2 regions of the Microbacterium sp. SWDP-B6 genome follow, and region 2 is predicted to be linked to the other one. Evidence: predicted binding sites of a transcription regulator. Region 2 holds the regulator's gene; the other holds the start of a gene.

Region 1 (15,676 bases), on a different contig from region 2:
AACCCGAGGGCGTTGAGACGCTCGACACGTTCGGTGATGCGCCAGGTCTCGGCAGAGGCGAAAGACTCCTGCGCGGTCAACTCGGCCCACAGCGAGCGATATGACGAGACGATGCCGTCGGCGATCGCGACCGCATCGACGCCGTGCTCCAGGCGCCCGCCGGCGGCGAGGTCCATGATCTCGCCGGCGATGTTGGTGCGGGCGAGGTCGAGATCGTAGGCGCGCTGGCCGTCGGTCAGTCCCTCCTCGTGCAGCTCGCCGGTCTCGGCATCGACGAGGTAGGCCGCGTACGCACCGGCGTCGCGGCGAAAGAGCGTGTTCGACAGCGACACGTCGCCCCAGTAGAAGCCGACGTTGTGCAGGCGCACGAGCAGCACGGCCAGGGCGTCGACGAGACGCGTGGCGGTGTCGGGGCGCAGCACGCGGGTGAAGAGCGCACGGTAGGGCATGGAGAACCGCAGGTGCGATGTGACGAGGGCGGCAGCGAGCGGTTCGCCGTCGGCATCCGAGCGCCCGGCGATCACTGCGACGCGGTCGACGCAGGGCACGTCGAGCCTGGCGAGGTTGCCGAGCATCTCGTACTCGCGCCTCGCCATCTCATCGGTCGTCTCCTTGACGGCGACGACCTTGCCCGACAGATCGGCGAACCGCACGAGATGGCGCGAGAGCCCCTTCGGGAGCGACACGATCAACTCGGACGGCCACTTGGCGAGCGGTGTCGACCAGGGCAGCGCGAGCAGTCCCGGATCGATCGAGCTCGCGGTGATCCGCAGCGCATCCTGCATGTCTCTCCAGTCGGTGGGGGAAAAGAAGAAGCGGGGGGGGCGACCGAAGTCAGCCCGCGCCGCGTCCGTGGATCCGATCAGGCGGAGACGATCGGCTTGTCGTTCAGGCGCACGCCCGACTCGATGTCGAACGCGTGCACGTGGCCCGCGTTCGCCGCGAGGGTGACGGTCTCGCCGGCGTTGGGGTGGCTGCGGCCGTCGACACGAGCGACCAGGTCGGCGCGCTTGCCGTTGATCTCGGTGTGACCGTAGAGGTAGCCGTCGGCGCCGAGCTCCTCGACGAGGTCGACGACGACCGAGAGGCCCTTGCCGTCGGCCGGGCCGACGGTGATGTCCTCGGGGCGCACACCCACGGTGACCTGCGAGCCGTTGGCGCGGCCGACCGTGTCGCGGGCGAGCGGGACGACCTCGGTGCCGAAGCGCACACCGCCCTCAGCCAGGTCTGCGCTGAACAGGTTCATGGCAGGCGAGCCGATGAAGCCGGCGACGAACACGTTCTCGGGCTTCTCGTACAGGTCGCGCGGCGTTCCGACCTGCTGGAGCAGGCCGTCCTTGAGCACGGCGATGCGGTCGCCCATGGTGAGCGCCTCGGTCTGGTCGTGCGTGACGTAGACCGTGGTGACGCCGAGACGACGCTGCAGCGACGCGATCTGCGTACGGGTCTGGACGCGGAGCTTGGCGTCGAGGTTCGACAGCGGCTCGTCCATGAGGAAGACCTGGGGCTGACGGACGATCGCACGGCCCATGGCGACACGCTGACGCTGACCACCCGAGAGGGCCTTCGGCTTGCGGGTCAGGTACTCCTCGAGGTCGAGCAGCTTCGCGGCCTCCAGAACGCGGGTCGCACGCTCTTCCTTGCCGACGCCGGCGATCTTGAGCGCGAAGCCCATGTTCTCGGCGACGGTCATGTGCGGGTACAGCGCGTAGTTCTGGAACACCATCGCGATGTCGCGGTCCTTCGGCGGCACGTCGGTGACGTCGCGGTCACCGATCAGGATGCGCCCTGCGTTGACCTCTTCGAGGCCGGCGAGCATGCGAAGCGAGGTGGACTTTCCGCAGCCGGACGGGCCGACGAGGACGAGGAACTCGCCGTCGGCGACCTCGAGGTTGAGCTTGTCGACAGCCGGGCGGGTTCCGCCGGGGTAGAGGCGGGTGGCCTCGTCGAAAGTCACAGATGCCATTGTGTTTCTCCTTCACCGGCAGGTACGTGCCGGACGATCCGTAGTGATAGAGCGGCGGAGCGATCCACCGTGACCCCTCATCGGGTCGGAATCAGTATGGCAGAAGCTCGTCCATCTGGGTATTTCTCAGCCTGGCTGGTTAACATCGATCTCGGCCGCCTTTCGCGGCGTTCGCCGCCCGAGTGGCGTCCGGGGCCACCCTGCCCCCCTGAGACTGTCTAGAGGAACGATGTCGAGCGACGAGACGCCGAACGTCCCCAGCCCTCGCAACACGCGTGAGGCCGTGCGGGAGAAGGCCCAGAAGGTGCACGCCCAGCAGTCGAGGGCGCGCGTGATGCGACGGATCATCCTCGGCGCGATCGCCATCGTCGCCGTGGGCGCCATCGGCACCGCCATCACCCTCGCCGTCTCGGCGCAGGTGTCGAAGCCCCAGCTCACGCCGGGCGGCATGGACGACGACGGCATCCTCGTCTCGGACATCAGTGCGTCCGCGATGTCGGATTCGACCGTCGCACCCCCGAGCCCGGGAGAGACGGAAGCGGGTGGCGAGGCCACGCCGACCCCGGAGCCCACCACCTCGAGCACGGTCGACATCCACATCTACGTCGATTACCTGTCGCCGGATGCCGGCGAGTTCGAGCGCGCGAACGCGCGTCAGCTCGTCAACTGGATCTCCGAGGGAGCGGCCACCGTCACCTACCACCCGGTCGCCCTGCTCACCGCGAGCTCGAACGGCACCAAGTACTCGCTGCGTTCCGCGGCAGCCGCGGCCTGCGTCGCCACGCACTCGCCCGCGCAGTTCTACGCGTTCAACCACGACCTGCTCGACGATCAGCCAGAGGTGAACACCGACGGCTTCTCGGATGCGCAGCTGGCCGACATCGCCGGCGCAGTCGGCTCGGACAACGTGAAGAGCGTCCGATCGTGCATCGAGGACCAGGACTACGTCACGTGGGCGAAGGAAGCCACCTCGCGCGCTCTCGAGGGCCCGCTCGTCGGCTCGGACGATCTCGTGCTCACCGCCGCTCCCATGATCGTCGTGAACGGCGAGGCCTATGTGGGCGCGCTCGACGACCCGAGCGAGTTCTCGCAGTTCGTTCTCACCGTCGCCAGCGACGCCTACTACGCCACGGAGACCCCGACGCCGGCCCCGACGCCCACCGAGACCACGGAGCCCGCCCCCTCGGAGACTCCCGCGTCGTAGTTCGTCGGCCCCCGCCGCCCATCGCTAAGCTGGGAGGCGTCCGCCGACTTGGCGCAATTGGTAGCGCACCGTACTTGTAATACGGGGGTTGCAGGTTCGAGTCCTGTAGTCGGCACCAGACGCGAAGGCCCGCGTCCCCTTGACAGCACCGGGGACGCGGGCCTTCTTCGTGTCTGGGCGAGGAGCTTTGCCCATGCCTCCGCCTCGCGGCGAGAGGCTCACCGCAGGCCGTCTTCGCAATCGCTCCCCGGTCGTGCTCTCGACCACAGCGCGTACTCGCCACCGTCGTCCGTGTCGATCAACCATGGAGGGAAATCGACGTACCGGTCCATGGCCAGGCCCCACGACGCGTCCGCTCGCGTCGATTCGGGGTCGTCGGCGGGCAGTTCATCCTCTGTCGTCCAGTGCTCCGCCGGATGGTCCTTCGCCCATTCGTAGATGAGCTGACCTGTGTCGGACCAGTCACGTTCGTTCATGCTCTCGGCGATGTCGGCAGGCATCCGCACGCGTTCCGACGTGCTGTAGTCGTATGTGCAGGAGTAGGTTCGCCCGTCGTCGCCGACATAGCTCAAGGAGATCGTCACGTCGGTGGTGAGCCACGGCCTCTGGCCTATGGCGATCACGGCGACGAGGGCCCCGATGACGACCACGGCGGTCGCAGTGAGCGCGATCAGCCATCGCACACCCCGTCGCCTTCGAACGAGTCCGGAAGGCGGCGGAACAGAACGAGTCACCGGCGGTTCCTTTCCCGTCGCAGGCGTCCAGCTGTGCGGCATGCGCAGCATCCGCAGGTTGCAGCGAGCTGACCCCGCGTGAAGTCACCAAGTTACCGCGCCTCACCGGCGAGCGGCGGGTGCACGCCGAGGACGCGCTGCGAGGCGGAGCCGGTGAAGGAGTGCTCCGGGGCGAGTGACACGCGACGTCACACACGAAATAGTGCGCGGGGGTGACGGGTTGTCCCGAGTATGACTCGTATCGGAAACAGTGACCTTGACGTCTTCCCGCTCTCGCTCGGCGGCAACGTATTCGGCTGGACGGCCGATCGCGAGGCATCGTTCGCGGTGCTCGACGCGTTCGTCGACGGGGGTGGCGACTTCATCGACACGGCAGACGGCTACAGCGCCTGGGTGCCCGGCAACTCAGGCGGCGAGAGCGAGACGATCATCGGCGAGTGGCTCGCGTCTCGCCAGCCGAAGGGCGTCGTCGTCGCGACCAAGGTGAGCCAGCACCCGGACTACAAGGGCCTCTCGGCGTCGAACGTCCGCCGGGCCGCCGAAGCATCGCTCGCTCGCCTGGGTGTCGACACGATCGACCTCTACTACGCGCACTTCGACGATGAGACGGTTCCGCTGGAGGAGACGGTCGCGGCCTTCGGCGAGCTCGTCTCCGACGGTCTCGTGCGCCACGTCGCGGTGTCGAACTACACGGCAGAGCGCATCCGCGAGTGGGTCGAGATCGCCCGCCGCACAGGAGTCGCGCTGCCGGTCGCCGTGCAGCCGCACTACAACCTCGTGCACCGGAACGACGTCGAGGAGACGATCATCCCGGTGGCCCAGGAGTTCGGCCTCAGCCTCGTGCCCTACTACTCGCTGGCGAGCGGCTTCCTCACCGGCAAGTACCGCTCGGTCGACGTCGAAGGGCAGACGTCTCCGCGTGCCTCCGGCGCGGCGAAGTACGCGACCGAGGCGGGACTGCGGATCATCGACACCCTCGAGGAGATCGGTGACGCGCACGGAGCCTCGATCGCTGCGACCTCGCTGGCCTGGCTGCGTGCCCAGCCGACGGTCGCCGCCCCCATCGCGAGCGCCCGCACGGTCGAGCAGGTTCCCGATCTCCTCGCCGGCGCGCGTCTCGAGCTGACCCCTGACGAGGTCGACGCTCTGAACCGCGTCTCGGAGTGGACCCCGGCGAAGGCCTGAGACCGCTCGCTCTGCCCTCCACCCCGACCTAGGGGCCAGAGGGCAGAGCGTCGTCGTCGACGAGACCGAGTCGGTGCGCCAGAATCACCAGGTGGATGCGGTCGCGGGATCCGAGTTTCGAGAGGATCCTGCCCACATGGGTCTTGACGGTGGACTCGCTGACGAACAGCGCCTGGGCGATCTCCGCGTTCGTGAGCCCGCGCGCGATCTCGACGAAGACGTCGCGCTCACGGTCGGTGAGCTGCGCCGTGAGATCGTCGGTCGCATGGACCTGTGGTGCGGGCGTCGCACCGAGCGTCGGCGTCACGTGCTCCAACAGCATCCGCGTGATCCGAGGCGAGAGCGCGGCATCGCCCCTGTGAATGGCACGGATCGCCGCGATCATCTCGTGCCGCTGTGCGTCCTTCAGCAGGAATCCGCTCGCTCCGGCGCGGATCGCACCGAAGGCGTACTCGTCGAGATCGAACGTCGTCAGCACCAGGACGCGGGTCTGCGGGTGCTCGCGGACGATGGCCGCGGTCGCGGCGATCCCGTCGAGCCCCGGCATCCGGATGTCCATCAGCACCATGTCGGGGCGCAGCTCGGTCGCCTGGGCGATCGCGTCGTGGCCGTCCGCGGCCTCGCCGACCACGACCATGTCGTCCTCGGCGTCGAGCACCATCCGGAATCCGACGCGGATGAGGGCCTGGTCGTCGACGAGCAGCAGCCTGATCGGCTCGGTCATGGTCTGTCCTTCGGGTCGCGGTCTGGCAGATCAGGTGGCGTCGTGGGGAGCTCTGCGCGCAGCATCCACCGCCCGCCGTCGACGGGTTCGGAGACGATGGTTCCGCCCGAGTGCGCTGCGCGCTCGGCGAGACCGCGCAGGCCGAACCCCGATGAGCCGACAGGGCCGGTGACGCCGTCGTTCACGATCTCGATGGTCACGGCATCCGGGGCGTGCACGAGTCGGACCTCGATCGACGTCGCCGCGGGTGCGTGCCTCATGGCGTTCGTCACGCCCTCCTGCGCGATGCGCCCGACGGCGTGTGCCAGAGCGGGGGAGAGCGAGGCGGCCCCGGTGACCGAGAGCGACACCGGAAAGCCGGCTCGCTGTGCCGCAGCGACCGTCTCCTGCGGGGGCGTCGGCTCGAGCGGAGCGAGGGGCAGCGGCGAATCGTCGTCCCGGAGGACGCCGAGCATCGCACGCATCTCGGTGAGTGCGCTGCGAGCCGTCTCTGCGGCCGAGGACGCCGCCGCTCGTGCCTGGCCCGGATCCGGGGTGGCAGCCGCTCCCTCGGACAGTGCGACGATCACGGTGAGCGAGTGAGAGACGATGTCGTGCATCTCGCGGGCGATGCGGGCGCGCTCGCCGGCCGCGGCCAGCTGCGCCTGCTGATCGCGTTCGACGAGCAGCTGACGGGAGCGGTCGATCACGGCAGCGAGGTAGCGCTTGCGTCCACCCACGTTCACGCCGACGAGAGTGCCGATCAGCCCGAGGACGAGCGACATCACGACGGCGTTCGCGGCGACCTGCAGAGTGATGACGCCGGTGAGCGTGAGCAGTCCGCCGAGCGCGGCGAGCGACCCGAGGGCGATGCCGAATCCCGTCCATGCGGCCCGCGAGGATCGGTAGACCGCGAGCGAGTAACAGGTGACCAGCAGCAGCGGCGAGCCGATCGGCTGCAGTGCGAAGAGGAACCCGGCTTCGAGTGCGAAGGACGCGACGAACGGCACAAGCGGCCGTCGACGCCTCCACAGGAGCGTGGCGCAGGCTGCGACGACGGACGCGGGCACCAGGATCGCGACGCCGATGGCGAGGGGCATCGGAAGGTCGCGGGTGATGACACCGGCCGGCACGAGCGAGAGCAACAGGCACACGAGGGTGATCAGGACATCGGCGAACACCGGATGCCGCGCCCAGAAACGGCGCAGAACGCCCGGGGGACGCGGCAGCCGCAGCCCCTCGTCCTCGCGGACTGAGGTGCTGCGGCTGCGCGTGCGGGTCACCGGGCGACTCTACGCGGGTTCATCGATCTCGCGATCTCGCGGTCACGCATCGCGCGTGCGGAGCACGGCCCAGGCGCCGAGCATGCCCGCGGCGACCCAGGCTGCCAGCGTGAGGTAGGCGACCGGAGCCTCGAGCGCAGCGCCCTCGGGGAGGATCGCGCTCTGGGCTGCGGCCACCGGGAGGTAGCCCGCGGCGTCCATGACCCAGGCCCAGGCCTCGCCGGCGACGGCGAAGAAGCTCGCGACGATCGGCAGCACGAACAGCAGGCCGACCGTCGCGGCGATCGCTCCGGCGCCCGAGCGCAGGATGAACCCGAACGCCACCCCGATCAGGGCGAACACCGCCATGGCGAGCGACGAGACCACGATGGGCAGGAACGATGCTGCGGGGTCGCCCCAGTCGATGCCCTGATCCCGCGAGGCGACGACCGCGGAGACCGCCACGGCCGCCGCCAGGAAGATGACCAGCGACGACACGAACATGAACAGGCCGACCACGACCGCCTTGGCGCCCAGCACCGATCCGCGCTTCGGGTTGGCCGCGAGCGTCGAACGGATCATCCCGGTCGAGTACTCGCCCGTCACGGAGATCGCGCCGAGGATGCCGGCGAGCAGCATCGTGAACTGGATTGGCATGACGACGGCCTGGATGGGCTCGAAGCCCGGCATGTCGATCGCCTGCGCGATGAGCACGGCGATGCCGATCGTGAGGATCGCCGCGATGCCGATCGACCACCAGGTCGAACGGAGCGTGGCCAGCTTGATCCACTCGCCGCGCACGGCGCGGATGAACGTGAGCCGGCGATCGGTGTCGACATGCTGACGGCGGAGGGGAGGAGCCTGGACGGTCATGAGATCTCCTTCGTGCGGTACTCGACCGAGTCGCCGGTGAGGGCGAGGTAGGCGTCTTCGAGCGATCCGGTGGTCGGGGTGAGTTCGTGCAGGGGGATGCCGCGCTCTGCGGCGAGGTCGCCGATGCGCGACGCGGGGAGGCCGACGATGTCGATCAGATCGGGGGCGGAGCTCACGATCTCGACGGACGGGCCGCCCACTGCGGCAGCGAGGTCGGCGGCTCGAGGCGTGCGAACACGCACGGTGTTGGTCGTCCAGGCCCGCACGAGCTCCTCGAGCGGGGCGTCGGCGAGCACCTTTCCCCGGCCCATCACGATCACGTGATCGGCGGTCTGCGCCATCTCGCTCATCAGGTGGCTCGAGAGCAGCACGGTGCGTCCCTCGGACGCCGCGTGACGCACGAACTGGCGCACCCACCGCACGCCCTCGGGGTCGAGGCCGTTGACCGGCTCGTCGAGGATCAGAGTGTGCGGGTCGCCGAGCAGGGCGGAGGCGATTCCGAGCCGCTGCCCCATGCCGAGCGAGAACTTGCCCGCGCGCTTGCGGGCCACGGGGTCGATGCCCGCGAGGTCGATGACCTCGTCGACGCGGGATGCCGGGATGCCGTGGGTCGCCGCCATCGCACGCAGGTGATTGCGCGCGGTGCGGCCGGTGTGCACGGCCTTGGCATCGAGCAGCACTCCCACCTCGGTGAGCGGGGCGCGGAGCTTGCGGTATTCCCGTCCGCCGACGGTGGCGATGCCCGAGGTCGGCCGGTCGAGGCCGACGATCATGCGCATCGTCGTGGACTTGCCCGCGCCGTTGGGCCCGAGAAACCCCGTGACCGTGCCCGGCTGCACCGTGAACGACACGTCCTGGACGGCTGTCTTGTCTCCGAATCTCTTCGTGAGGCCTTCTGCTGTGATCATGTCTACGACGCTATCGACCACGCCATCGCCCCCGCGTCCTCCCTGGGTACCGTTCCACGGATGTCCGGAGTCATCCTCTCGGCGGATGCCGTGGCCCGGCCGCCTCAGCCGGCAGAGCGCCCGAACAGGTCAGGGTCGATCGGCCGCTGCGCTCGGGGGAGCTTCTCGACCACCAGTCGGTACGACTCGGTGACGAGTTCGGTCACCAGCTCCTCGTCGAGCGATGCCCCTGGCATCAGGGTGATCCAGTGCTTCTTGTTCATGTGGTAGCCGGGCACGATGTCGGCGAACGTCTCTCGCAACGCGACGGAGTCCTCGGGGTGGGACTTGAGCGTCACGCGCCCGGTGCCGTCGAGAGGGATCAGCAGGAAGACACGCCCTCGCACCTTGTAGACGTCCCACTCGGGGCCGAACGGGTTGTCGCGCTCCGCACCGGGAAGCTCTTCGGCGCGCGCAGTGGCGGCGGCGCCCAACTGGGTCGAGTCCATGCTCAGAACAGCCGATCGGCGCCCTTGTCGTCGGCGCGGGGCGCGGCCTGAACGCGCTCGTCGATCGCGGCCGCGGCGAGCAGGGCCTCGTCGATGATCTCCTTCGTGGGCTCGGCGGTCAGCCAGTCGTCGCTCAGCGCCGCGGGGATCAGCAGCGGCATCCGATCGTGGATGCCGGCGAGGTGAGGGGGAGCCGGGCGCATCACGATCGAGTAGCAGGTGAAGGACTCGCCATCGGCGGTGCGCCCCCGCTGGGTGACGGCGGCCATTCCGAAGAGCGCACCGTCGTCGACGACGAACTCGTGCCAGACGCGCTCGGGCTTCTTCATCTCGTACCAGCTCGTCGCCGGCACGAGAGCACGGGTCTTCAATCCGCCGGGGCGCTCCTGCAGGCGCTCGGATCGGGTGTTGATCGACGGGAACTTCGAGGGCTCCCCGCCGATCAGGAACCCCCACCAGGCGGGTTCGAGCACGGGCTCGGCCTCGGGCTGCACCACGATCGGGTTGAGGTTGCGCAGATTCTTGCCTGTGGGGCGCACGGTCTCGCGCGCGTTCTGCTCGGCCCAGCCACGCAGACCCTCGAGCACCGCCTCGTCGGCGGCGGCCAGGAGCTCGGTGTCGGTGAACCGGGGGTCAAGTCCGTAACTCGCGCACATGCCGTCAGGGTACGCCCGGCCGCCGACATCGTGCGCACGGCGACATGGCGATCAGCTCTCGGTTAGGGTCGACAGGTGACCCAGGCCCGTCGACTGTCTCCGCCCCTCGCGCTCGGCGGAGCAGTGGCGATCGGTGTCATGACGGCCATCCAGGCGCGCATCAACGGCGTGCTGGGCGTCGAGGTCGACAACGGCATCGTGGCCGGCCTCATCTCCTTCTCCGTAGGACTCGCGGCCCTTGCGGTGGTGATCGTCTGCATTCCCTCCGCGCGTCGAGGCGTCGGACGTCTGCTCGGCGGCATCCGCGATCGGACGATCCCGTTCTGGATGCTGCTCGGCGGTGCCTGCGGTGCACTCACCGTCTCCACTCAGGGCATCACGGCCGGGGTGCTCGGCGTCTCGCTGTTCACGGTCGGAGTCGTCGCGGGACAGACCCTGCACGGGCTCGTGCTCGACCGCATCGGGTTCGGTCCCGCCGGGGTCGTCGCGATCACGCCAGGGCGCGTGCTGGGCGGAGCGCTCGCGCTCGCCGCGGTCGGCATCTCGCTGAGCGGCGACGTCCTGGCCACGGCCCCGCTCTGGATGCTCCTCCTGCCGTTCGCGGCAGGCGTCGGCATCGCCTGGCAGGCTGCGACCAACGGCCGTCTGTCGCAGCGCGTGCGCTCGCCCCTCGCGGCGACGTTCATGAGCTTCATCGCCGGCACCATCGCGCTGCTGGTCGCCGCCGGCATCAGCATCGCGGTGCGGGGCGCACCAGACGCGCCGCCGACCGAGCCGTGGCTGTACCTCGGTGGATTCCTCGGCGCCGCGTACATCCTGCTCGGAGCTTTCATCGTCGCGCACACAGGGGTGCTGCTGATGGGACTCGGGTCGGTGCTGGGCCAGCTCGCGACCTCGGTGATCATCGACCTGATCTGGCCGGCTGCGGCGGGCCCCGCGCCCTGGCAGATCATCGGGATGGTGGTCGTCGCCGTGGCATCCGTCGCCGTCGCGCTGCCTCGCAGCAGACGGAACTGACCTACTGCTTCTTCTGCTTCTTCGCCTTCTTCTTGGCTTTCGGCTCGGGCGTCGGCTGGGGCTTGGGCTTGGGCATCCGCGTCACGAGGCCCCGCGCATCGACGGGCTTGCGGCGACCGGGCCTGCGGCCCGAGGGCTTGCCGCCGACGTACAGCCATCCGAGCAGCTCCTCGTCCTTGCCGAGGCCATGGGCCTTCGCGACGGCCTTCGATCGCGTGTAGTGACCCGTGCGCCACAGCACGCCGAAGCCGGCCTCGTCGAGCAGCAGACTGAGCATGTGGGCCACGCCCGAGGCGACGGCCTCCTGCTCCCAGCGGGGGACCTTCTCGCTCTTGCGGTAGCTGGCGACGACCGCGATCAGCAGCGGAGCGCGCAGCGGCTTCGTGGAGGGGGACTTGTCGCCCTCGGCCTTGGCGATCGCGGCCCCCAGCAGCTCTCGGTCGGATCCGCGCAGCTCGATCAGGCGCCACGGGCGCAGCGAAGAGTGGTCGGCGACGCGTCCGGCGGCTGAGACGAGCTTCAGCAGTTCGTCCCGCGACGGCGCCTCGTCGGTGACCTTCGAGGAGGACTGCCGTGCGCGAACGGCCTCGAGGGCGCTCACGACTCTTCAGGTGTGAAGTTCAGGGCGATGGAGTTCATGCAGTAGCGGTCGCCGGTGGGCGTGCCGAAGCCGTCGGGGAAGACATGCCCGAGGTGCGATCCGCAGTTCGCGCAGCGCACCTCAGTGCGCACCATGCCCAGGGTCGTGTCCTCGATGAGCTGCACCGCGTCGGGGCGGATCGACTCGTAGAAGCTCGGCCATCCGCATCCGGAGTCGAACTTGGTGCCGCTCTTGAACAGCTCGGCGTTGCACGCGCCGCAGGTGTAGAGGCCGGCGCGGCCCTCGTCGAGCAGCTCGCCCGTCCAGGCGCGCTCGGTGGCGGCTTCGCGAAGCACCGCATACTGCTCCTCGCCGAGCTCTTCGCGCCACTCTTCTTCGGTCTTGTCCACGCTGTACGACATAGGTCCTCCTGGGGTCTGCTCCATTCTCTCGCGTTCAGAGGGGCTCGGCGTCACGAGACAATGGATGGATGACGGATGCCGTGCGGCTGCGCTATCGCCGCTTCGCCGATGAGGAGGCGCCGGGGCGCAGCGATCTCTATGTCGACTGGGCTTCCGGCGTGGCCGGTGACCCCGAGGTGCAGCGGGTGCTCGCTCGGATCCCTGAGAACCGCAGGCAGCCCCCGCTCGTGTTCGCCGTGACGCGGATGCTGGGCGTCGGCCTCGTCCGCTACGACGCGTGGCGCGCGTTCGTGCTCTCCCATGCCGACGAGATCGTGAGCGAATGCAGCGGCCGGCGTCTGCAGACCAACGAGCCGCTCCGACTCGCACCGCTGCTTCCCGTGCTGTCCGAGATCGATGGACCGATCGCCCTGCTCGAGGTCGGCGCCTCCGCGGGCCTGTGCCTGTACCCCGATCGCTACTCGTACCGCTTCGTCGGCTCCGACGGTCAGGTGCGCGCGGCACTCGACCCGCACGACGGGCCGAGCCCGGTCGTGCTGCAGAGCAGAGTCGACGGGCGCCTCCCCGCCATGAGGATGCCGGACATCGTCTGGCGCGCCGGCATCGACCTCGCGCCTCTCGACGCCCGAGACGACCGAGACCGTCGCTGGCTGCAGGGGCTCGTCTGGCCGGGGGAGGAAGGGCGGGAACAGCGGGTGAGAGCGGCGCTCGACATCGCCGCATCCGATCCGCCCCGCCTCATCGCCGGCGACGCGCTCGAGAGGATCGACGCGCTCGCAGCCGAGGCGCCCCGGGGTGCCACTCTCGTGATCACGACGCCGGGCGTGCTCGTGCACATTCCGCGAGAGGCGCGCACAGCACTCGTCGAGCGCATCAGGGGTCTCGATGCCCGCTGGGTGACGATCGATCCTCCGGCAGTGCTGGGCGACGTCTGGCAGCCGGCCGTGGTCGCCGAGGAGTGGACCGGGTTCGTCGTGGCGCTCGACGGCGACGTGCGCGCGGCGGCCGATCCGCTCGGCAGATGGTGGGAGTGGCGCACCGGAATCGCCGCTTCCGCGACCTAATCTGGTCACATGCTGGGAGATCTGAGCGAGCGGGATCGCGCGATCCTCGCGCTCGAGACCGCCTGGCCGCGGCACGGCGGCGCGAAGGAAGAGGTCATCCGTGCCCAACTGGGCATGAGCGCAGCCCGCTACTACCAGCTCCTCGGCCGTCTGATCGAGTCGGAGGAAGCCCTGGAGTACGACCCGATGCTGGTGCGACGGCTGCGCCGCATCCGTGACGCCAGATCGTTCCAGCGCGCCGCACGCACTCCGGGCTTCGTGGGCTGACGAGGCTCGCGCCACGCAGCGGCGTCGTCGGAAGCGGATTCACGGGCCGGTGCCATTAGCATCGAGGAGTGTCAAAGCTCAGCCGAGATCGATTCGACGACGTCCCCCGATCGTCCGGACGCGTCGGAGCGCACCGCGCCGAAGCCCCGGGGATGAACGGCTGGGTGGTGCTCCTGTGGTCGTTCGTGGCCGCTCTGGTGCTCATCATCGGCGGCATCTTCGGCTCGCTCGTGGTGATGGGGCGCATCACCCTCTTCCCGGAGGCCGTCCCCACGTCGAGCCCGACGCCCGTCGAGACCGGTGTCGTCGACGTCACCTATTCGGTGATGATCCTCAACGCCTCACCCGACGAGGGGCTGGACGAGCAGATGCGCGACCTGCTCATCAACAACGGCTGGGCCGCCGACGTCGTTTTCGCGAGCGACAGCGCGAGCCAGGACTTCTCGACGACGACCGTCTACTACGTCGCCGAAGAGGACGAGCTCGCCGCCCTCGGCCTCGCGAACCTGATCGGCGGTGCCGCGGTCGAGCAGAGCGACTTCTACTCCGACCTGAACGACACGGGGGCGAAGCAGCTCACGGTCGTCATCGGACTCGATCGTGCGACGACCGCGCCGGAGACGCCCGCAGACACTCCTGCCCCGTAGACCGCCGCACGGTCCGTCCGCGCAGCTTGCACTCGATGGGGTCGAGTGCCAGAATGGCGTTAGCACTCTCTCACTCTGAGTGCTAAACCCAACGTCTACGTCCAGGAGGGACGAAAAAACTCATGGCAAAGATCATTGCTTTCGATGAGGAGGCCCGACGCGGCCTCGAGCGCGGCCTCAACATCCTCGCCGACGCTGTCAAGGTGACCCTCGGCCCGCGCGGTCGTAACGTCGTGCTGGAGAAGAAGTGGGGCGCCCCCACGATCACGAACGACGGTGTCTCCATCGCCAAGGAGATCGAGCTCGACGACCCGTACGAGAAGATCGGCGCTGAGCTCGTCAAGGAGGTCGCCAAGAAGACCGACGACGTCGCCGGCGACGGAACCACCACCGCCACGGTGCTCGCTCAGGCTCTGGTCCGCGAGGGCCTGCGCAACGTCGCAGCCGGCGCAGACCCGATCTCGCTGAAGCGCGGCATCGAGAAGGCCGTCGCGGCCATCACCGAGGAGCTCCTCGCCAGCGCGAAGGAGATCGACTCCAAGGAGCAGATCGCCGCCACCGCGTCGATCTCCGCTGCTGACCCCGCCATCGGCGAGCTCATCGCCGAGGCGATCGACAAGGTCGGCAAGGAGGGCGTCGTCACCGTCGAGGAGTCGCAGACCTTCGGCACCGAGCTCGAGCTCACCGAGGGCATGCGCTTCGACAAGGGCTACCTGAACCCGTACTTCGTGACGGACCCGGAGCGTCAGGAGGCTGTCTTCGAAGACGCCTACATCCTCATCGCGAACCAGAAGATCTCGAACATCAAGGACCTTCTGCCCATCGTCGACAAGGTGATCCAGGACGGCAAGGAGCTCGTCATCATCGCCGAGGACGTCGAGGGCGAGGCTCTCGCGACTCTCGTGCTCAACAAGCTCAAGGGCATCTTCAAGTCGGTCGCCGTCAAGGCTCCCGGCTTCGGCGACCGTCGCAAGGCGCAGCTGCAGGACATCGCGATCCTCACCGGTGGTCAGGTCATCACCGAAGAGGTCGGCCTGAAGCTCGAGAACGCCACGCTCGACCTGCTGGGTCGTGCTCGCAAGGTCATCGTCACCAAGGACGAGACCACGATCGTCGAGGGTGCCGGTGAGGCAGACCAGATCGAGGGTCGCGTCACGCAGATCCGTCGCGAGATCGAGAACACGGACAGCGACTACGACCGCGAGAAGCTGCAGGAGCGCCTCGCCAAGCTCGCAGGTGGCGTCGCCGTCATCAAGGCGGGCGCGGCAACCGAGGTCGAGCTCAAGGAGCGCAAGCACCGCATCGAGGACGCCGTTCGCAACGCGAAGGCAGCCGTCGAAGAGGGCATCGTCCCCGGTGGTGGCGTCGCGCTGATCCAGTCGGGCACCAAGGCTCTCGACGCTCTCTCGCTCACGGGCGACGAGGCGACCGGTGCGAACATCGTTCGCGTCGCGATCGAGGCTCCGCTGAAGCAGATCGCCCTCAACGCAGGCCTCGAGCCCGGCGTCGTCGCGAACAAGGTCTCCGAGCTCCCCTCGGGCCAGGGCCTCAACGCGGCAACGGGCGAGTACGTCGACATGTTCGCCGCGGGCATCATCGACCCGGCGAAGGTGACCCGCTCGGCTCTGCAGAACGCAGCGTCGATCGCGGCTCTCTTCCTCACCACCGAGGTCGTCGTCGCTGACAAGCCTGAGAAGGCT
Region 2 (15,676 bases):
CCTGACGAGTCAGGCTCCGAATGGATTACTTCTCGTATCCCACGTTCTCCACCGGCGTGATGCCGAAGAGGTCGAGGCCCACGTAGGGCTCGGGCGTGAGGTTGGCGAGACCCTCCTTGACGGTCCAGATCTCCGGGCCGTTGAGAACCGGGATGACGCCCCAGGTCTTCGCGAAGATCTCGGACTCCATCTCCATGGCCTTCTTGGTCTGCTCGACCGGGTCGGAGATCGTCTCGAGCTCATCGTGGATCATCTTGTCGATCTCCTCGGTGCCGGTGCCCGAGAGGTTCAGGCCGCTGTCCGAGCAGTACAGCTGGCAGAACCAGGCAGCACCGAACGGGTCGGACGACGTGAAGTTGAGGAAGAAGATGTCACCGTTCTGCGTGGTGTAGTCCTCTGCGAAGTCCGCCGACGGACGCTGGTCGATGACGACCTCGACACCGACCTCCTTCAGCTGAGCCTGAACCGCGAGCGTGCGGGCACGAGCGGTCTCGGTGTCGGAGTGGTTCGGGAAGACGAGCGACAGGCGCTGGCCGTCCTTCTCGCGGATGCCGTCGGCACCGGCGACCCAGCCGGCCTCATCGAGGAGCTTGTTGGCGCCCTCGGTGTCGCCGTCCTTGCGGCCGGCCTCTTCGAGCGCGTTGATGTAGTTCGGCTGGAAGGAGAACAGCGTGAGGGAACCGGCGGGCTCCTCCGTGTAGTTCAGACCGTTGAAGACGATGTCCTTGACCTGCTCGATGCTGATGGCCTCGAACACGGCCTTGCGGACCTCGAGGTCGGCCAGCACGGGGTTGGTCGAGTTCAGCGTGAAGATCGCGTTCGCGGTGGCCTGACCCTTGTAGGTCTTGACGCCTTCGAGGCCCTCGACCTGTGCGAGCAGCTCGGCGCTGCCGGTCTCGGCCATGTCGACCTCGCCGTTGCGCAGTGCGTTGACCGCCGCGGTCGGCTCCATCTGGATGAAGGAGACCTTGTCGAGCAGCGGAGCGTTGCCCCACCACTTCTCGTTCGGGACGAGGGTGACGACGCCGCCGGTCTTGTCGAAGTTCTCGACCGTGTAGGGGCCAGCGCCCCACTCCGGGTGCCAGTCGCCGAGGAAGGCGGTGTTGAAGAGTTCAGGCGTGTTGACCGCCGGGTGCAGCAGCTGCGAGTAGACCATCTCGGGCCAGGCGAACTCGCCCTTGAAGGTGACGATGACGTCGCGGTCGTTCTCGCCGGCCTCGACGGACTCGATCTCCTTCCAGCCGTCGGTCGCGTTCGGCTGGTATTCCTCGTTCTCGCCGTTCTGGGCTTCCCAGGTGGCCTTGAACGCGGTGACGTCGATCGGCGTGCCGTCGTTCCAGACCGCCTTCTCGTTGACCTTGAAGTGCAGGACGGTCTTGCCGTCCTCGACACCGAAGGAGTAGTCGTCGAGGTACGCGTCGTTCTTCTTGACGGTGCCGTCAGGATCCATGAGCAGGATCTGCGGGCGGAACCACGTGCCGACCTGCGTGACGCGCGCGTCGCCGTCGCTGTGGAAGTAGTTCAGCTGCTCGGCGATGTTCGAGATCGGGATGCGGAGCTCGCCACCCTCTGCGAGGTTCTCGCGGGGCTGCGGGTTGTAGTCCGCGCCCTCGACCGTCTGAGCTTCGCCTTCGCCGCTGTTGCCGCCGCCGTTGCCTGCCGGTGCACACCCGCTCATGACGAGTGCGAAGGCGGCGCCGAGAGCAGCGATGCCCATCAGCTTCTGATGCCGTTTCATGGTACTCCTTAGTGCCTGTCGGCCTTACTTGGGATAGGGGCAGACTAACCCCGCAACTCGCGGGCGAAACCCCAGGGACACGGAACCGTTACCGGACTGTGCACATCGGTAAACAGGTCAGCTGGCGGCGATCGCCTCGGCGTCGAAGCCTTCGACCGGGAGGATGATCCGCTCGCGGGTGCGCTCGATGTCAGGGTCGGGAATCGGGATCGCCGACAGCAGCGCCTTCGTGTACGGATGCTGTGGATCGTCGAACACCTGATCGACATCACCGTGCTCGACGAACGATCCCTTGTACATCACGGCGACCCGGTCGGCGATGTGCCGCACGACCGCGAGGTCATGGGCGACGAACAGATACGACAGGCCGAGCTTGGCCTTCAGCTCGTCGAGCAGGTTGATCACGCCGGCCTGGATCGAGACGTCGAGCGCCGAGACGGGCTCGTCGAGCACGACGATCTTGGGGTTCGTCGACAGTGCTCGTGCGATGCCGATGCGCTGACGCTGGCCGCCCGAGAACGCCTGGGGGAATCGATCGCTGTGCGCGGGGTCGAGACCGACGAGCCCCATGAGCTCTTCGACGCGGTCGAACACATCGTCCTTGCTCATGCCGATCGCGAGCATCGGCTCGGCGATGATGTCCCAGACGGTCATTCGAGGGTCGAGTGCCCCCATCGGATCCTGGAACACGATCTGCAGGTCGCGGCGGAGCTTGCGCTCCTCTGCACGGTTCTTGATGTCGGCGACGCTGGTGCCGCCGATCCGGATGTCGCCGTCCTCCTGCTCGACCAGGTCCATGATCTGCAGCAGCGTCGTGGTCTTGCCGCTGCCGGACTCGCCGACGATCGCGAGGGTCTCACCCTGGCGGATGTCGAAGCTGATGCCCTTGACAGCGTGCACCTCGCCGACCTTGCGCTTGAAGAATGCGCCCTTCATCAGCGGGAAGATCTTGTTGAGGTTGACCGCCTCCAGCGTGATCGGGCGATCCTCGCGCGGCACCTTGGCGAGCGTGCTCTCGGGGATCTCGGGGATCGGGAACACCGGCAGCCCGCCGATCTTCCCATCGTCGTCGATGTCGTTCGCGCGGATGCAGGCGACCGAGTGATCGGTGTGCCCGCTCGTGGTAATCGGCAGCAGGTCGGGCTCACGCTCACGGCACGCATCGATAGCGATCGGGCAGCGCGCCGCGAACGGGCACGCATCCGGCAGGTTGATCAGCAGCGGAGGGTTGCCCTTGATCGGGATCAGCGGCACCTTCTCGGTCTTGTCGACGCGGGGGATGGCTCCGAGCAGGCCGATCGAGTACGGCATCCGGGTGCGGTAGAACAGTTCGCGCACCGGTGCGTGCTCGACGGGCTTTCCCGCGTACATCACGAGCACGTCGTCGGCGGTCTTCGCGACGACGCCCATGTCGTGGGTGATGATGATCATCGCGGCGCCGGTCTCCTCCTGCGCCTTCTCCATGAGCTCGAGGATCTGCGCCTGGATGGTGACGTCGAGCGCGGTGGTCGGCTCGTCGGCGATGATCAGCTTCGGATTGTTGGCCATCGCGATGGCGATCACGACGCGCTGACGCATGCCGCCGGAGAACTCGTGCGGGAACGCCTTCATCCGGCGCTCCGCCTCGGGGATCCCCACGAGCTTCAGCAGCTCGACCGAGCGGTCCCAGGCATCCTTCTTCGACAGTCGACGGTGCACGGTGAGCGCCTCGATCAGCTGGTCGCCGATCGTGAAGACCGGAGTGAGCGACGTCAGCGGGTCCTGGAAGACCATGGCCATGCCGTTGCCGCGGATCACCGAGAGCTGCTTGTCGGACTTGCCGAGAAGCTCCTGGCCGTCGTAGATGATGGAGCCGCTGACCTTGGCATTGTCGTCGAGCAGGCCCATGATCGCGAGCGAGGTGACGGACTTGCCTGAGCCGGATTCGCCGACGATACCGAGCGTCTTGCCCGCTTCGAGATCGAAGGAGACGCCACGCACGGCGTCCACGCGACCAGCTTCGGACGGGAAGCTGACCTTGAGGTCGCGGACGGAAAGAACAGTACTCATGCGCGACCTCCAGCCGCCGAGGTCGGATCGAGGGCGTCACGCAGACCGTCGGCGATGAGTGCCATCGAGACGGTGAGCAGCGTCAGCGCCGCCGCGGGGAAGTAGAACAGCCACGGCGCACTCACGAGCGTGCTCGAGCCGTAGCCGATGAGCGCACCGAGCGAGACGTCGGGCAGCTTCACACCGAACCCGAGGAACGACAGGGCGGTCTCGGTGAGCACCGCCGAGACGACGCCGAGGGTGAAGTTGATCACCAGCAGAGAGCCGATGTTCGGCAGCATGTGGCGGATCACGATCCGCATGCCCGAAAGGCCGGCGTAGCGGGCGGCGTGGACGTACTCGCGCTCGCGGATCGACAGCGACAGCGTCCAGATGACGCGCGCGGGGAAGAACCATCCGACGATGAAGATCATCACGAGCGAGATCACGAGCCAGTTTCCGCCGGCGTCGTTCGAGATCATCGCGAGGATGAGGAAGTTCGGCACGACCATCATGAAGTGGATGATGGCGAGCATGATGCGCTCGTAGCGTCCGCCGAAGTACGCGGCCGTCGCACCGACGATGGCCGAGACCACGGTCGTGCCGATCGCCACCAGCGCAGCGATCATCATCGAGCGCTGGAGGCCGACAGCGACCTGCGCGAAGTTGTCGTTGCCCGATCCGTTCGTCCCGAACCAGTGCTCGGCCGACGGCCCCGTGCGCAGCGCGAGGAAGTCGAGGTCGGTGTGCGAATAGGGCGAGATCAGCGGACCGACGATCGCGAAGACCACCAGCAGAGCGAGGATGACGACGCCGATCAGCGCGCCGCGGTTGCGCATGAAGCGACGCGTGTACAGCGTCAGCATCGAAGTGCGCTTGCGGTTCTTCGGCTTGTCTGCGATTTCGGGGGAGACCCCGATGCTTTCCAGAGCCATCAGCTCACCCGCACTCTCGGATCGAGGACGACGACGGCGATGTCGGCGAGGATCGCGCCGATCGCGGTCATCAGGGCGCCGAATGCAGCGACCGCGACGACGCCGTGGATGTCGTTGTTGTTGAGGGTCTGGATGAAGTAGCGCCCCATCCCGTTCCAGTTGAAGATCGTCTCGGTCAGCACCGCACCCGTGAAGACGGCCGGGATGGTGAATGCGACCTGCGTCGTGACGGGGATCAGCGACGTTCGCAGAGCGTGCTTGCGGATCGCCTGCTGCTTGGTCAGCCCCTTCGCCCGTGCGGTGCGCACGTAATCGGCCTTGATGTTGTCGAGCAGCAGCGAGCGCTGGAGGAAGTGGATGCCGGCATACCCCGTGAGTACGAGGGCCAGCGTGGGGAGGGTCAGATGCTGCAGCACATCGACGAGTACGGGGAAGAAGCCCTCCACCCCCTGACTGGACGAACCCACCACGTAGAAGACGGTCGTGCCGACCGCGTTGTTGAAGTTGATCGCCAGAAGGACCAGAGCGAAGCCGGCGACGACGGTGGGGATGTTCATCGTGATGATGCTCGTACCCTGACCGATGCGGTCAGCGAGCTTGTACTGCCGCGAGGCGGTGTACACGCCGAGGGCGATGCCGAGGATCGTCGTGATGATCGTCGCACCGAGCACGAGCTCGGCACTGATCCAGACGCGGTAGGCGACCTGCTCGTTGATCGACTCGCCCGTCGGGCTGAGGCCCCAGTTCCAGTGGAAGAGGATGTTCGAGAACCAGGTCCACCATCGCTCGATGAGAGGCACCGACTCGCTGAGGTTGCGAGGACCCAGCAGATTGTCGATCTGGTCGGCGGAGAGAGGAGGACGCCGTCCGACGTAGTTGTTCTCAGGGTCGAGGTACAGCCACGCGAGGAAGTAGGTGATGTTCGTCGCGATGACGATCATCAGCACCCAACCCAGCAGGCGGCGCAACAGATACTTGATCAAGGTGATGATTCTTTCTCTTTTACAGACGCACGCGGGATCCGCCGACGCAACGCTGAGCCGGGAAGACAGTCAATCACCATCAGCCGATCTGCGCGACACGACGCCTCCACTTGGTCTGTGACGGAGTCTTGTCGCTCACGGGATCCGGTGTCACGGATGGCTCCCGGGCAACCTCGGCAGAATATCACCGGATCGGACGAAGCGGGCATTAGTCGCGCCTCACCGTAGAATCGTCAGGACATGTCACCACGCGCCCTCACTCCGCTTCAGCCTGCCGCGACGCCTTCGGCGCAGATCCGCAATTTCTGCATCATCGCGCACATCGATCACGGCAAGTCGACCCTCGCCGACCGCATGCTCCAGATCACCGGCGTGGTCTCGGACCGTGACATGCGCGCGCAGTACCTCGACCGCATGGACATCGAGCGCGAGCGCGGCATCACCATCAAGAGCCAGGCCGTGCGGATGCCGTGGGAGATCGACGGCGAGACCTTCGCGCTCAACATGATCGACACCCCGGGGCACGTCGACTTCACGTACGAGGTGTCACGTTCTCTCGCCGCGTGCGAGGGAGCGATCCTGCTCGTCGACGCTGCCCAGGGCATCGAGGCCCAGACGCTCGCGAACCTCTATCTGGCGCTCGAGAACGATCTGCACATCATCCCGGTGCTGAACAAGATCGATCTGCCGGCGGCCGATCCCGACAAGTACGCCAAGGAGCTGGCATCGCTCATCGGCGGCAAGCCGGAGGACGTGCTGCGGGTTTCGGGCAAGACCGGTGTGGGGGTCGAGGAACTGCTCGATCGCCTGGTCAAGGAGATCCCGGCGCCCGTCGGCGATGCCGACGCCCCGGCCCGAGCCATGATCTTCGACTCCGTCTACGACGCCTACCGAGGCGTGGTCACCTACGTCCGCATGATCGACGGAAGTCTGTCACCGCGCGAGCGCATCCAGATGATGTCCACGGGTGCTACCCACGAGGCGCTCGAGGTCGGCGTGTCGAGCCCAGAGCCGGTGCCCACCAAGGGTCTGGGTGTCGGCGAGGTCGGCTACCTCATCACCGGCGTGAAGGACGTGCGGCTCTCCAAGGTCGGAGACACCGTCACGACGGCGCGCAGGCCCGCGACCGAGGCCCTCGCCGGCTACACCGACCCGAAGCCCATGGTCTTCTCGGGCATCTACCCGATCGACGGCAGCGACTATGCGGAGCTGCGCGAAGCGCTCGACAAGCTGAAGCTCTCCGACGCCTCGCTCCAGTACGAGCCCGAGACGTCGGTCGCCCTCGGGTTCGGATTCCGATGCGGTTTCCTCGGCCTGCTGCACCTCGAGATCATCACCGAGCGTCTCGAGCGCGAGTTCGGTCTCGACCTCATCACGACCGCGCCCAGCGTGATCTACGAGGTGCTCACCAGCGACACCGGCGAGACCGTGACGGTCACGAACCCGAGCGAGTACCCCGACGGGCGCATCGGCTCCGTGTCCGAGCCCATGGTCAAGACGGCCATCCTGCTGCCCAAGGACTACGTCGGCACCGTCATGGAGCTCTGCCAGTCCCGCCGCGGCTCGCTTCTGGGCATGGAGTACTTCTCAGAGGAGCGCGTGGAGCTGCGCTACATGATGCCGCTCGGCGAGATCGTCTTCGATTTCTTCGATCAGCTCAAGTCGAAGACTCAGGGTTATGCGTCGCTCGACTACGAGCCCGCCGGACAGCAGGAAGCGGACCTCGTGAAGGTCGACATCCTGTTGCAGGGCGACAAGGTCGATGCGTTCAGCTCGATCGTGCATCGCGACAAGGCCTACGCGTACGGCACGCTCATGACGGAGCGACTGCGCAAGCTGATCCCTCGCCAGAATTTCGAGGTGCCGATCCAGGCCGCCATCGGCGCCAGGATCATCGCCCGCGAGACGATCAGAGCGCTGCGCAAGGACGTGCTCGCCAAGTGCTACGGCGGTGACATCAGCCGTAAGCGCAAGCTCCTCGAGAAGCAGAAAGAGGGCAAGAAGCGCATGAAGATGGTCGGACGGGTCGAGGTCCCCCAGGAGGCGTTCATCGCTGCACTCTCGGGAGATGTCGAAGGCAAGGAAAAGAAGTAGGAGCTCTGCGGGTCGGGCGGTTCCGGCGCGTACAGGGTGATCCTCCAGGGAACGGGAAGTAGGCTCGAAAACATGCGGCGCGGGACTTTCCGAGACGACACGGTGGACTATGCGGCCGTGGGTGCGACCCACGCGCCCGACCTGATGCAGTACCCGCCGGAGCGCAGCATCCCTGCGGAGAACTCCTGGCGGATCGGCAGCGGTGTCGAGCGGTTCCGGTCTGCGGGCGAAGCACTCCTCACCTGGACGGCGCAGCGCGCATCAGGTCTGAGCGTCGATGATGTCCGTCCGGCTCCCGGCCCCGCGTACGCAGGTGTGAGCTTCGATGCCGAGGGAAATCCGATCGCCCCGAGCAAGAACGACGTCGAGCAGCGTTTCGATGCCGAGGGAACTCCGTTCGCAGGGCCGGGGATGACTCTTCGTCTGCATGGGCGTGTGAGTGGGATGCGAGCGGATGCCGAGCTCCGCGTGATCTCGGTGACCGAGGAGAAGCGACGGATCGGCTTCGTGCTCGGCACCGTCGGCGGGTCGGTCGTGCGGGGCGAGGAGTCGTTCGACATCGACTGGCGCGAAGACAACGACGAGGTCTGGTTCACGGTGCGGGCGTTCGACGCCCCCAACTCCCTGCTCTACCGCGTCATCCCGCCTCTCGTGAAGCGTCGCCGACGTGAGCTCTTCGCGCGCTATCTGCGGGCGATCTCGCCGCTGTACGCGACCCCCGTCTGATGGCCGCACCTCTCTGATGGCCGGCCCGCTTCCTCTCGGCGATCCGGCACCGGCCGACGGCCGTCTTCCGTCCGATCTGCCGATCGATCGCGCCGTGCCTTTCTCGGCCTATCTGCACGTCCCGTTCTGCCGGGTGCGCTGCGGCTACTGCGACTTCAACACCTACACGTCCGGCGAGCTCCGAGGCGCGAAGCAGGAGGACTACGCCTCGACGCTGATCACGGAGATCGACCTCGCGAGACGCGTCCTCGCGGACGCGGGCGCGCTGCGCCCCATGGACACGGTGTTCTTCGGCGGAGGCACGCCCACCCTGCTGCCGGCCGGTGACCTCGCCCGCATGCTCGATGCTGCGACAGATGCGTTCGGGCTGGTCGACGGCGCAGAGGTCACGGTGGAGGCGAACCCCGATACGGTGACGCCGGACGTCGCTCGAACCCTCGCGGATGCCGGGGTCACGCGGCTGTCGATCGGCATGCAGTCGGCCGTTCCCCATGTGCTCGCGGCTCTCGACCGCACCCACCGGCCCGAGAATGTGACGACAGCCGTCGCGGCAGCGAAGGATGCGGGTCTCGCGGTCAGCGTCGACCTGATCTACGGCGCGCCGGGGGAGTCGCTGGCCGACTGGGAATCTTCGATCGAGGCGGCGCTGGCGCTCGAGTCCGACCACATCTCGGCCTATGCGCTGATCATCGAGGACGGCACCAAGCTCGCCCGGCAGATCCGCCGGGGCGAGGTGCCGTCGCCGGACGACGATCTGCAGGCCGACATGTACGAGCTCGCCGATGCGCGTCTCGCGGCGGCGGGCTTCGACTGGTACGAGATCAGCAACTGGTCTCGCAGCGTGGACCAGCGCTCGCGACACAACCTCGCCTACTGGCGGGGCAGTGACTGGTGGGGGTTCGGTCCCGGTGCGCACAGCCATGTCGCTGGTCTGCGGTGGTGGAACGTCAAGCACCCGGCCGCCTACGCTCAGCGTCTCGCGGCCTCGGAGTCGCCCGCGGCGGGCACCGAGCGCCCCGACGAGGAGTCCACGATGCTGGAGCGGGTCCTGCTTCTGAGCCGGATCCGCGAGGGGATCGCGGTCGCCGACCTCCAGGCAGACAAACACACCAGGGTCGCCGGCCTGATCGCGGACGGACTCCTCGACCCGGCCGCCGCAGTGCGCGGACGCGTTCAGCTCACTCTGCGCGGTCGGCTGCTCGCCGACGCCGTGGTGCGCGAACTCACCGACTGAGCAGAGACGCGCGCTACGGAAGCAGGTCGAGCGCGTCGGTCCGTCGCTGCGGCACCGTGGCGCTGTCGGTGTCGAACAGGCGGGTGGTGCGCTCCGCACCGAAGACCGGCCAGCCGGGTTCTCCGGTCTTGATGAAGGAGACCCACGCGGAGTGCATCTCATCGGCGAGCCCCTGCGGCGCTTCAGCGCCTGCGAGGCGCTTCGCCTCGGGGTCGCCGAGGCGATCGAAGACGAACCCCAGCTCGAGCGCGTGCGCGGCACGCAGGTCGCGGACGGGACTCCGCCACGCGAACTCGTAGACGTAGGTCGGTGCCGTGCGCGCCCTCGCCAGCGTCGTCAGTGGCCCTCGCAGCATGATGTCGGTCGCGAGCTGGCCGAAGATCTCGCCCGTGGTCGCGCCGGGAAAGGCCGAGCGATAGGCGGCGACCGCTCGGCGGGGGATCCGCAGAGCGAGTCGTCCGAGCAGCAGCTTCATCTCGCTGATTCGGGCGAGGGCTGCGGGTGGGAACCAGAGCCGGTACTCGTCGGTGTTGCTCCCGATGAGGAGCGGCACGTCGGCGCCGGCGAGGACCTCGTGCGGAGAACGCGGCAGAGCCCCGGCATCCACAGCGAACTGGAATCCTGGGGCTCCGCCGAGCGGAGATGACCCTGCGGCCTGCTGGCGCCGTGCCTCCAGCAGCTGCTCGGGGGAGACCGTAGCGAAACCCGCTCTGTCGGCGGCGACTCCGAGCCGCTTGGCGAGCTGCGCCGTGACGCGGCCGGCCTTCTTCGCCGTCTGCGCTTCGAGCGGCCCCGACTCGATGATGGCCCGCGCGATCCGCGCCCGAGACGAATCGTTCGCGAGGAGCCCCGCGACGATCGCACCGCCCGCGGACTCGCCCATGACCGTGATCTGCTCCGGCTCTCCGCCGAAGGAGGCGATCTCGCGGTGCACCCAGGCGAGTCCCGCTGCTGCATCCTGCAATCCGAGGTTCCGGGGAGCGTCCTCGAGCACGGAGAATCCCTCGGATCCCAGGCGGTAGTTGATCGACACGAAGACGATCCCGGCGCGTGCGAAGCCGGCGCCGTCATACAGCGGGATGGCTGCGGTGCCTCGTTCGAGCGCGCCACCGTGGATCCAGACGACGACCGGGGCGCGGTCGGCGTCCTGAGGCGTCCAGATGTTGGCGGAGAGGATGTCGTCGCCGGGAATCTCGACCGAGCCCAGCAGCTCGCCGGTGGCACCGGGGTAAGGAAGCTGAGGCGCGGTCGGCCCGAACGCCGTGGCATCCCGGATGCCGTCCCATGAAGGAGCCGGCTGGGGCTCGCGGAAGCGATTCGGTCCGAAGGGCGCCGCCGCGTACGGGATGCCGAGGAAACGCCGAACACCATCGACCACCTCGCCGCGCACGATTCCGGCGGAGACCGCGACCTGTGGGGCGACACTCATACCCGTCATCGTATGGCGATCAGCATGTGGTCGGAACGGGCGGGTAGAATTGGCACTCGTAGCCAGTGAGTGCCAAAGGGAGGGAGTTGCGATGGTCAGTGAAAGAGGCCTCCGGGTTCTCCGCGCGATCGTGCAGGACTACGTCGAGACCCACGAGCCCGTCGGCAGCAGGTCGATCGTCGACCACTACTCCTTCGGTGTGTCGGCTGCGACGATCCGCAACGACATGGCACTCCTCGAAGACGAAGAGCTGATCGCCGCCCCGCATACGTCGTCCGGTCGCGTCCCCACCGACAAGGGGTATCGCGTCTTCGTCGACCACCTCGCGCAGCTGCGGCCGCTCTCGGTCGCCCAGCGCACGGCGATCGAGTCCTTCCTCACCGCTCCCTCTGATCTGGACGACCTGATGGTGCGCACCGTCCGGGTGCTCACGCAGCTCACGGGTCAGGTCGCCCTCGCGCAGTACCCGTCGTTCGCCCGCGCGCACCTGACGCATCTCGAGCTCGTGGCGCTCGCTCCCAATCGGCTGCTCATCGTGCTCGTCACCGACGCGGGCGGCGTCTCGCAGCGGATCGCCCCCTTGCCCGTCGATGTGGATGATGCCGACATGGCGCTGCTCCGTGCGCGCCTGTCTGCGCTGATCACCGGGCGGGCGGTGAGCGATGCGGCTGAGCGGCTGCAGACGCTGCTCACCGACGATGAGCATTCGCACGACATCGTGCTTCGCGCACTCGCGACCATCGTCATCGACGAGCTCGGCGCGTTCCGTCAGGAGCGCCTGGTGATGGCGGGTGCGGCGACCCTCGCGAAGCGCGAGCAGGACTTCCGCGGCAGCATCCATCCCATCCTCGAGGCGATCGAAGAACAGGTGACCCTGCTGCGCCTGATGAGCGAGATGGAGGCGGACTCTCATGGCCTCGCAGCCAGCATCGGCACCGAGAACGCGTCATTCGGACTCGGCGAGGCATCGATCGTCGCCAGCAACTACGCCGCCCCCAGCGGCACGGCGCGCGTCGGCGTGATGGGGCCGACTCGCATGGACTATCCGAGCAATCTCGCGGCGGCACGGGCGGTTGCCCGCTACCTGTCGCGGATGCTCGACGAAGACGAGGCGGCCCGCTGACGCGGCCGCCCAGATGACAGCACACGCAGAAGGGCCATTGTGGCAGACCACTACGAGGTACTCGGCGTCTCTCGCGACGCCTCCACCGATGAGATCAAGAAGGCGTACCGGCGCCTCGCCCGTCAACTCCACCCCGACGTGAACCCGGGTGAAGACGCCGCCGAGCGGTTCAAGCTCGTGACGCACGCCTATGACGTGCTGAGCGACGACGACTCCCGCCGCCGCTACGACATGGGCGGGGGAGACGGAGCGGCGAACGACTTCGGCGGGTTCGGCGGCTTCGGAGACATCTTCGAGACGTTCTTCGGCGCAGGCCAGGGCGGCGGGCGCGGAGCGCGTCCGCGGTCACGGCGTGAGCGCGGCCAGGACGCCCTGGTGCGCGTGACCCTCGATCTCGGCGACGTCGTCTTCGGCGCGCACCGCGACATCGAGGTCGACACGGCCGTGCTGTGCGAGACGTGCAACGGCTCGTGCTGCCAGGAGGGAACGTCGCCCGTCACCTGCGACATCTGCGGCGGTTCCGGTCATGTTCAGCGTCAGGTGCGGAGCCTGCTCGGCAACGTCGTGACGTCTCAGCCCTGCGGCACCTGCGAGGGCTACGGCACCACCATCCCGTACCCGTGCGGCACGTGCGGAGGTCAGGGTCGGGTGCGCTCACGCCGCACCGTCTCCCTCGACATCCCCGCCGGCGTCGAGACCGGACTCCGTCTTCAGCTTCCCGGCTCCGGCGAGGTCGGCAAGGCCGGCGGCCCGAACGGCGACCTGTACGTCGAGGTCTCCGTCAACCCGCACCCCTCCTTCAGCCGTGACGGCGACGACCTGCTCGCCACACTCGAGGTGTCGATGCCCGATGCCGTCCTCGGCACCGAGACGACCATCCAGGGGCTCGACGGCGAGGTCGATCTCGAGATCCGCTCGGGCGTGCAGTCTGGCGACGTGCTGACCATCAAGGGCCGCGGCATCACTCCGCTGCGAGGAAACCAGCGGGGCGACCTGCGTGTCGGCGTGCAGGTGGTCACCCCGACCAAGCTGGACTCTGCGCAGCGCGCGCTCATCGAGGACTTCGCGAAGAAGACGAAGGCGCCGGGTCCGCAGCTGGCGCAGTTCCAGCAGGGACTGTTCTCGAAGCTCCGCGACCGCTTCCGTTCGCACTGATCCGGACGGCGATCATGGCACTCCACTTCCTCGTCGAGAACTCCTCGGATGCCGCGGTCGGCGACCTCGTGTCGCTCACCGGGGCTGAGGCCAAGCACGCCGCGGTCGTCCGGCGGCTCCGCGTCGGCGAGGCGGTCACGGTCGGCGATGGTGCAGGGGTGTGGCTCACCGGCGTCGCCGAGGAGGTATCACCGTCTCGGGTCGAGGTGCGCGTGTCGGTCCGATCCGAAGAATCCGCGCCGCATCCGCGGATCGTCCTCGCACAGGCTCTGGCGAAGGGCGATCGCGACGAGCTGGCGGTGCAGGCGGCGTGTGAACTCGGGGTCGACGAGATCGTCCCGTGGCAGGCCAGCCGCAGCGTGTCCCGTTGGGAGGGGCCGAAGGCCGTCAAGGGGCGCGAACGCTGGTCGACGATCGTCCGAGAGGCCGCCAAGCAGGCGCACCGCGCCTGGGTTCCCGAGGTCTCGCCTCCGGCGACGACGGCAGACCTCGCGGTGCGTGCAGCGTCTCAGCGCCTGCTGCTGCTGGATCCGGGCGCATCGACGCGATTGTCCGAGCTCGAGCCGGACGGCCGCGACATCGTGCTGGTCGTCGGCCCGGAGGGTGGGATCTCCGATGAGGAGCTCACGAAGCTCTCCGACGCCGGTGCGGAACTGGTCCTCCTCGGGGAGACGGTGCTGCGCACCTCCACTGCAGGTCCTGCGGCGATCGCCGTGCTGTCGGTGGCGCTCGGTCGCTGGTGAACGAGGGGAAGGACCGCGCCGGGCTGCGGTCAGTAGACTGAGAGCATGTCCGAGCCCTCGATCTTCACGCGCATCCTCAACGGCGACATCCCGGGTGAGATCCTGCTGGACACCGGCCGGGTGTTCGCGATTCGCGACATCAACCCGCAGGCACCTCTGCACGCGCTCGTGGTTCCCAAGACCGAGGACTACCGAGACGTCACCGAGCTGGCTCAGGGCGACCCGGGGCTTCTCGCCGAGATGGTCGCCGCGGCCAAGCAGCTCGCCGCAGAGCATGCGAACGGCGAGTACCGCCTCATCTTCAACAACGGCGCGAGCGCCGCCCAATCCGTCTTCCACGTGCACGCCCATGTGCTCGCCGATATCGAGGAGAACAAGCTCGTTGGCTTCTGACGAAAACGACCCTGTCACCGCATCCGACACCGCTGTCGAGAAGATCTATGCCGACGGCGTCGCCATGGTGCAGCTGCTCGGACCGCAGGACCGCCTGCTGCGGATGCTCGAGAAGGAGCACCGCGACGTGCAGGTGCTCGTCCGCGGCAACGAGATCACTCTCACGGGCACGGCGGACGCCGTCGCGAAGGCGAAGAGTCTCGTCGACGAGCTGATGACCATGACCAAGGCCGGCCACGACCTCGCCCCCAGTGACGTCACGAGCTCGGCGCGCATGCTCCGCAACGACGGAGGACCCCGCCCGAGCGAGGTGCTCGGCGAGGCCATCCTGTCGACTCGCGGCAAGGTCATCCGGCCCAAGACCCTGGGCCAGAAGGAGTACGTGGACGCGATCGAGGAGAACACGATCGTGTTCGGCATCGGTCCGGCCGGAACGGGAAAGACCTATCTGGCGATGGCGAAAGCCGTCCAGGCGCTGCAGCGCAAGGAGGTCACCCGGATCATCCTGACGCGCCCCGCTGTCGAAGCAGGAGAACGTCTCGGCTTCCTCCCCGGCACTCTCACCGACAAGATCGACCCGTACCTGCGTCCGCTCTACGACGCGCTCAACGAGATGATGGACCCCGAGATCGTCCCTCGCCTGATGGCGACGGGGACCATCGAGGTCGCGCCGCTCGCGTACATGCGCGGCCGCACGCTGAACGACTCGTTCGTGGTTCTCGACGAGGCGCAGAACACGACGCCCGAGCAGATGAAGATGTTCCTCACGCGTCTCGGCTTCGGCTCGAAGATGGTCGTCACCGGTGACATCACTCAGGTCGACCTCCCGCAGGGATCCTCGGGGCTCCGCCTCGTGACCCGAGTGCTCGACGGCATCGACGACATCCACTTCGCACGACTCACGAGCGACGACGTCGTGCGGCATTCGCTCGTCGGACGCATCGTCGACGCGTACAGCGAGTACGACGAGCGCCGCACTGCGCAACGGTTCGAGCGCGAGCAGGCCGCGGAGTTCGCCAATCGCGCCGACCGCCGAGGCGCACAACGACCAGGACCCCGGGACCGGATGCCGAAGCGAGGCCTCTCCTGATGAAA

What was found. The regulator HrcA, encoded in region 2, represses chaperone genes, less so after heat shock. The targets are predictions, from matches to a motif close to TTNGCACTCGNNNNNNNCGAGTGCNAA.
Region 1: the regulator HrcA is predicted to act here: its motif matches at 14,036-14,062, upstream of groL (chaperonin GroEL).

The regions. Positions count from the first base shown of each region.
Region 1 covers NZ_JAPFGV010000002.1:241,549-257,224, reverse strand. Annotated here, with positions in the region: gene OPU70_RS05825 (DUF4032 domain-containing protein) at 1-785, opposite strand, end outside; gene OPU70_RS05820 (ABC transporter ATP-binding protein) at 863-1,966, opposite strand; gene OPU70_RS05815 (DsbA family protein) at 2,196-3,170, shown strand; tRNA gene OPU70_RS05810 (tRNA-Thr) at 3,213-3,288, shown strand; gene OPU70_RS05805 (hypothetical protein) at 3,389-3,853, opposite strand; gene OPU70_RS05800 (aldo/keto reductase) at 4,136-5,089, shown strand; gene OPU70_RS05795 (response regulator) at 5,118-5,813, opposite strand; gene OPU70_RS05790 (sensor histidine kinase) at 5,810-7,075, opposite strand; gene OPU70_RS05785 (ABC transporter permease) at 7,118-7,927, opposite strand; gene OPU70_RS05780 (ABC transporter ATP-binding protein) at 7,924-8,835, opposite strand; gene OPU70_RS05775 (MmcQ/YjbR family DNA-binding protein) at 8,940-9,323, opposite strand; gene OPU70_RS05770 (SOS response-associated peptidase family protein) at 9,326-9,979, opposite strand; gene OPU70_RS05765 (DMT family transporter) at 10,055-10,996, shown strand; gene OPU70_RS05760 (nitroreductase family protein) at 10,998-11,597, opposite strand; gene msrB (peptide-methionine (R)-S-oxide reductase MsrB) at 11,594-11,998, opposite strand; gene OPU70_RS05750 (DUF2332 family protein) at 12,067-13,062, shown strand; gene OPU70_RS05745 (DUF3263 domain-containing protein) at 13,072-13,329, shown strand; gene OPU70_RS05740 (LytR C-terminal domain-containing protein) at 13,398-13,976, shown strand; gene groL (chaperonin GroEL) at 14,099-15,676, shown strand, end outside.
Region 2 covers NZ_JAPFGV010000001.1:225,933-241,608, forward strand. Annotated here, with positions in the region: gene OPU70_RS01140 (ABC transporter family substrate-binding protein) at 26-1,738, opposite strand; gene OPU70_RS01145 (ABC transporter ATP-binding protein) at 1,856-3,787, opposite strand; gene OPU70_RS01150 (ABC transporter permease) at 3,784-4,701, opposite strand; gene OPU70_RS01155 (ABC transporter permease) at 4,701-5,684, opposite strand; gene lepA (translation elongation factor 4) at 5,925-7,778, shown strand; gene OPU70_RS01165 (DUF1990 domain-containing protein) at 7,851-8,504, shown strand; gene hemW (radical SAM family heme chaperone HemW) at 8,521-9,738, shown strand; gene OPU70_RS01175 (carboxylesterase/lipase family protein) at 9,752-11,167, opposite strand; gene hrcA (heat-inducible transcriptional repressor HrcA) at 11,259-12,290, shown strand; gene dnaJ (molecular chaperone DnaJ) at 12,330-13,445, shown strand; gene OPU70_RS01190 (16S rRNA (uracil(1498)-N(3))-methyltransferase) at 13,460-14,188, shown strand; gene OPU70_RS01195 (HIT domain-containing protein) at 14,234-14,581, shown strand; gene OPU70_RS01200 (PhoH family protein) at 14,646-15,671, shown strand.